3 regions of the Alteromonas sp. KUL150 genome follow, and region 1 is predicted to be linked to each of the others. Evidence: predicted binding sites of a transcription regulator. Region 1 holds the regulator's gene; each other region holds the start of a gene.
The links. The regulator LexA, encoded in region 1, represses DNA repair genes until DNA is damaged. The targets are predictions, from matches to a motif close to TACTGTATNNNNATACAGTA.
Positions count from the first base shown of each region.

Region 2: uvrD (DNA helicase II) is a predicted target of LexA. The motif match lies at 850-869, and genes of this name have one in related genera.
Region 3: recN (DNA repair protein RecN) is a predicted target of LexA. The motif match lies at 1,114-1,133, and genes of this name have one in related genera.

Region 1 covers NZ_BLIJ01000037.1:116,600-118,809, forward strand. The annotation lists gene coxB (cytochrome c oxidase subunit II) at 1-45, opposite strand, end outside; gene lexA (transcriptional repressor LexA) at 626-1,252, opposite strand; gene GVO62_RS08995 (sensor domain-containing diguanylate cyclase) at 1,334-2,210, opposite strand, start outside.
Region 2 covers NZ_BLIJ01000029.1:46,038-48,247, forward strand. The annotation lists gene cysE (serine O-acetyltransferase) at 1-512, opposite strand, end outside; gene uvrD (DNA helicase II) at 929-2,210, shown strand, end outside.
Region 3 covers NZ_BLIJ01000069.1:70,075-72,284, reverse strand. The annotation lists gene recN (DNA repair protein RecN) at 1-1,072, opposite strand, end outside; gene dps (DNA starvation/stationary phase protection protein Dps) at 1,377-1,886, opposite strand; gene nadK (NAD(+) kinase) at 2,159-2,210, opposite strand, start outside.

The DNA.
Region 1 (2,210 bases):
TATGGTTGCACACCACTTTGCCAATATGGTCGTTTGTTGTTTCACTCAGCACCTCCGTAATGGTAGGACTGAAGACGCCTTCTCTGAGCGCGATACCCTACCAAATGAATTGCGAACGCTTGACCCTTTACCTCAACTTGTAAAACAAATTTAGAGTCATTGTTATTATTTTGTTAATCTCTGTATAAGAATTGCTCAATAATGTCGCGCCGTCTAGTCTTTTCTATTAAAAATTTAATGAAACGGTCAAAATTTAATCATTTGAGAATTGCATAGCATGACATAAGGCGAGTAACGTTGAGGCCGCCATAACTTGATGGGCGTTGAGATTAAACGCTCATTTTGAACACGGGGTCGGCGATACTTTTATTCTAAATTACTAAAAAATAGGAAAGTATTTAGCGAGTAAACATCACTTTCAAACAGCGCTCGAATTCGGAATTGACTGTCTCAGCAACAAATAGCAATTTCAATACCGGCGAAATTAATCAAAAATAGAGCAGTAATGCTGAGTACTTTTACCAAGACATTAAACCCTAAGTTGCCAATACGATGAGTGGGGAGGGGATAAAGAGGCATAAAAAAAGCGGCTAATGCGCCGCTTTTAATCAAAGTTGCTAAAACCTTACATCCAGTCTGCGTTTCTAATAACGCCCACCGCGATACCTTCAATGGCAAACGGCTCGTTAGCGAGATCAACTTTAATTGGCGCAAACTCTTCATTTTCAGCATGTAGCAATACTTCACGGCCTCGCCTTTCCAAGCGCTTAACCGTAACATCTTCGTCTACACGGGCAACAACAACCTGACCATTGTGAACATCCGTCGTGCGATGAACCGCTAGCAAATCTCCGTCTAAAATACCGATGTCCTTCATGCTCATGCCGTTTACACGAAGTAAAAAGTCAGCCTGAGGCTTGAACAACGCTGGGTCTACCTTATAGTGCGATTCGACATGCTCTTGCGCCAGAATAGGCTCACCAGCGGCAACGCGCCCTATAAGCGGCAAACCTTCTTCCTCAGCCGCTTCACTCTCAAGAGGAATATTTAGCTTGATGCCTCGGGACGTGCCCGGAAGAATTTCTATCACGCCTTTTCGCGCCAGCGCCTTTAAATGTTCTTCGGCTGCATTAGCAGATCGGAAGCCAAGTTGACGAGCAATTTCAGCACGGGTAGGCGGCATACCCGTTTCTTGCATAGTTGTCTTGATTAGTTCTAAAACTTCAGTTTGTCGAGCTGTGAGTGGGCGCATAAAAGACCTGTCTGTTCATACAGTTCCTGTAAGTATATACACCTAAAAACAAATAACAAGCACTTGCCTTGTCTTTTGCCCTTAACTCACCCAAACCACCTTGTTTCTTCCTTTTTCTTTCGCTAAATACAGTGATTTATCGGCATCAGATAAAAGCGAGCTAAAGTCTATGCCAAACGTGTCCTCAATGAATGCAGCCCCTATACTAATAGTTAGGCTTATTTTGTCCGATTCATAGGTGAGCGTGCTTTCCTCAACAGCGATGCGCAAAGCCTCTAATTGGACATGTATTTCTTCTTTGGTTTCACCAAAAACGACGAGCGCAAACTCCTCCCCACCAAGTCGCGCTACCACGCCAGGCGCCTGATTTTGTTTAGCAATCTTACCTGCAATCATGATAAGCGCTTGATCGCCGGCATCGTGCCCGTAGGTGTCGTTAACCTTTTTAAAATGATCCACGTCGATGATGGCAACGCAGCCACTGCCGTGCCTTTGTAACACCGTATCACATTCATCTAAAAAAGCACGGCGGTTGTACAACCCTGTTAAAGAGTCGGTCATCGCTAACCGGCGCAGCTTTTCTTCTGCAATGGCTCTTCCTTCTTCTTGCTCGACAGCATAGAAAAGCCCTGCAAGGGCGTCTAACAGGGGCTGTAAAAACTCAGCATCTTCGACGGTATAAACGTCAAACTTGTTCGCTAGCCCAATCATTCCCACCACTCTGTCTTTAATCTTTATCGGCAATCCTAAAAATCGACTTATTCGCGGATGGCCTTTAGGTACCCCTTTAGAGTTAGGGTGACTTCCCGATACATTGCTAATGGTCACTTCGCCCGTCACAATGGTGGTTCCGAAAAGATTATTGAAATTACTAAAATACAAATTTCGCTTTTTGTATTCATTATATTGAGTGAAGCTACTGCTATCCCACACTATTTCGGATATGGCATGTATGAAA
Region 2 (2,210 bases), on a different contig from region 1:
ACCACTGCGGTTTCACCCACTACAATACCCGTTGCGTGGTCGAACATAACGCCTTTGCCAATGCGCGCTGCGGGATGAATATCGACCCCAAAACTTGCTGAGTTACGACTTTGCAAAAACAGTGCGAGTTGATGGCGACCATGCATCCAAAGGTAGTGCGCCATTCTGTGCACTTGTACAGCGTGAAAGCCTTTAAAATGCAGTAACGGAGTAAGGTAATCATTTACTGCTGCATCTCGCGCTTTAATTGCGAGAATGTCTGCCGTAGCGGCTTCACTTATCCCAGGCTCTAGCAGGTAGGCTTCATCAAATACTTCGCGGATCGCAATGGCAGGCATAACGTCATCTGCCATTTTGTTCGACAAGATAAAGCTCAACGATGACTCGAAGTTATGATGAGCAAGCACACTGGCATGCACATAACTAGACAGCAAAGGTTCTTTTTCTGCAACAACTTGCGCTTCTTGTTTTAGCGTCGACCAAAAGTCGATTGGCGTAGAAAGTGCGGTCATGAGCATGTTCCGTTAATGTATAAGTATCACGTATGGTAGATTCGGTCTGTTAGCCACTGCTTAACAATATCAATCTACGATTGAGTGCTGCAAAGTAAAGCATATCGATTCAGGTACAAAGTTTACCTGAGTTTGGTGTGGTGCAATACCGATGTGATACCGCCTTAGCGTTAAAATCGATCAATCTATCTGATTAATTTGTTATAGCAAAGGCCTACAAGATCTAACCGTTGCTACTGAATATAGCCCCTTCCCCTCTTTTGTAATTTGTTGTGTTACTGCTTGGTAATAAACGTTAAAAGGTAAAACATTACGATAAAGGGTGTGTAGAAAACTAGACTGTATAAATTCACAGTCAGATGGCATAATAATCGGCTGCTGAATGTATAAAATTATCAACCAACAGGTACCACATTATGGATGTATCTCGACTGCTAGACGAGCTTAACGACAAACAACGTGAAGCTGTAGCAGCCCCATTGTCTAACGCTTTAGTACTTGCCGGCGCAGGTAGTGGTAAAACCCGCGTATTAGTGCATCGTATTGCGTGGTTGATGGAAGTCGAAAACATCGCGCCTTTCTCGATATTAGCAGTAACCTTTACGAATAAAGCGGCCAAAGAAATGCGCGGCCGTATCGAATCGCTTATGGGGCGCAGTCTACACAATATGTGGATTGGTACCTTCCACGGACTAGCACATCGCTTACTACGTGCCCATCACGCAGAGGCAAATCTTCCGGAAAATTTCCAAATTATCGATTCTGACGACCAGTACCGCTTAATTCGTCGAATTCTTAAAGCCATGAACCTAGATGAAAAACATTGGGCTCCCCGCCAAATCCAATGGTATATCAATGGCAATAAGGACGAGGGTTTACGCCCTCAGCACATAGAAACCCATGGCGATCATATCCAAAAAACCATGCGTGAAGTATATGCTGCATATCAGGATGCCTGCGACCGTTCTGGCTTAGTTGACTTTGCCGAGTTGCTATTACGGGCTCATGAACTGTGGGCTAAAAATCCAGAAGTACTCGCTCACTACCAACGCCGTTTCCGCGCAGTGCTGGTCGACGAATTTCAAGATACCAACAATATTCAATACGCTTGGCTTCGCATGCTTTGTAGTGGCGGTAATAACAACATTATGATTGTTGGAGACGACGACCAATCTATCTATGGCTGGCGTGGTGCAAATGTCGATAATATTCAGCACTTCCTCAAAGATTTTAATGAACCTAATACCATTCGTCTTGAACAGAACTATCGTTCAACCGGCAACATCCTGAAAGCGGCGAACACGGTTATCGACAATAACACGGGCCGTTTAGGGAAAGAGCTTTGGACCGAAGACGCTCAGGGCGAGCTAATTTCTGTATATGCAGGTTTTAACGAACTAGACGAAGCGCGATTTATTGTTTCGAAGATTAAAAACTGGCTTAACCAAGGCAATGCCCTAAGCGATACCGCAATTCTTTACAGAAACAACGCTCAGTCCCGAGTTCTAGAAGAAGCGTTACTCCACGAGGGATTAGCCTACCGTATCTACGGCGGCTTGCGCTTCTTCGAACGTCAAGAAATTAAAGATGCCCTAGGCTACATGCGCATGGTAAGCCACCCGCATGACGACGCCGCATTTGAACGTGTGGTAAATACCCCAAGTCGGGGGATTGGTGAAAAAACCCTATCACAGGTGC
Region 3 (2,210 bases), on a different contig from region 1:
TTCTCGCCTCGGCAACTTCACTTTCTAATGTGCCTAAAAGCGTCTCTTGATCCGACAATGATGCGAACTCAGCAGCCAATTCTTGATGGTGCTGATAAAGGGCCTCGGGCATGACTGAATGTTTACGCGCCAAATCCATTGCCTTAGCATAACGAGCTTCAACCTGTTGAAGGCGTAAAGGATCGATTTCTAATTGGTCACAATAGCTGCGCAACTCGCTTGCCGCTTCTTCTACTTGAATGGCGGCATCGTTTAATAGTGCAATCATTGGGGTAAGACTAGCGTCGTGAGCTTCTAACTCACCCAATCGCTCTATGCTGCTTTGTATGACAGAAAGCGCGTTGCCCTCATCGTTTTCATACAAGTTATACACACTTGTTTGCGCTTGCTCTAACAAGCTTTGTCCGTTACTTAAACGTTTGTGCTCCGTTTCCAGCTCTTCAAATTCGCCATCCTCAATAGCGAACTCGTCGAGTTCCTGTACTTGATACGTAAGAAGCTGAAGACGGTCTTCTCGTTGCTGAGCTTGTTCTTGAAGTATTTTGAGTGTGCGCTGCTTGTCTCTCCATTGGGAGTAAGCGTCTTTTACCTTTTCTAAAACATCATTGTGTTTTGCATACCCATCGACGAGGTCGCGTTGGTGGTCTTCTTTAAGCAGTTGAAGGTGGGTGTTTTGCCCGTGAATGGCAAGTAAAAACTGCCCCAGTCCCTTTAACTGCTGCAATGAAGCAGGCACACCATTGATGAATGCTTTTGAGCGACCTTCTTTTGAAATAACGCGGCGAATGAAGCAGCTGTTTTCATCTTCATCAGATGTCAGCTCATGTTCGTCAAGAAACGCTTTGGCCAATTCATTTTTACTTAGTGAAAAGTGAGCAATAATTTCAGCTTTAGCACTGCCTTTGCGAACGGCATTTGCATCTGCACGTTCTCCCAAACAAAGGCTCAAAGCGTCTATAGCAATAGATTTACCAGCACCGGTTTCACCCGTAATCGCAGTAAGCCCGTTTTCGAGCTGAACGGACAACTGTTTGACAACTGCAAAATTAGAAATAGAAAGATGCGCTAACATAACCACACTCGGAAAAAGTTGAACATGATGATATATACAGTAACTGATAATATATACAGTATTTAACTGTGTAAAGTGAAGTCGTATAAAAATTGATAAAAAATAGAGTGTAGAGGGGTAAGTTTTTGAATTTATGAGGCTTATAAATATTTTAGTTAAGGTTGGTTACGAGTAACAGCTATATCAGAATACGAGGTTACTTTTTTTATACAGTAAAAAGGAGAGCAAAAGCTCCCCTTTATAAAAATCTATCTAAGTTTGTAATGTACTGCTTTTAAACTAGCAGTGCACCCAAGGCTAGAGATTACTGTTGCAGTTCACCGCTGCCAGATTCGATATGGGCGCGAACGAACCATTGGAACTGTTCTAAATCAGCTAATTGACCTGTAATCATGTCTTCTGAAACAGGGTCAATGTCACCCAAAATCTCTAGTGCTTTTCTGTGATCGCCATTCACGCCATCATAAACAGCATCTAACGCCTTGAGGTGGTCAAGCACCAAGCCTTTACCTAATTGATAGTCTTCCCAGCTGCGACCTTCTACAATCGCTTTTGGTGTACCCTTAGGTACTCCGCCCAACGTGGCAATGCGCTCTGCGATGGTGTCGGTCATACCACGAACCGCATCAACCTGCGGGTCCAACATTTCGTGCACACCGATAAAATTCGGTCCCACAACATTCCAGTGAACGTGTTTAAGCGTAAGCTGTAAATCTAATAGCGCGACTAATCGTTGATCCAATACCTTGATAGTTTTGGCAGCGGCATCGTTATCCATTCCTGGGGCTGTAAATTTGATATTGGTATTACTCATGATATCTCCTATTGCTGAATAAAATATCAGCGAATTGTTAACAAGAACTTATGAGACTTAAGGAAGTCTAGCTTCGCCTTGTAAATCATTTCGCTGAGAGCTTGACTAAGAAGGTGCAACAGGTATGCCGTATACGAGGATGTTTATAAGTAACGGATTTCTATAATCATTTTTAGTAATATTAAAAAATCTTTATTTTTCAAGCCTGTAGCTTTGGGAAAATGCTACAGGCTCATGTAATAAATGCACGATTGAGGTTGTTACGCGGGAATCTAATAAAGCTTGCTGCCCCAACCTAGTTTTTTGCGAAGTACATTGAAATAG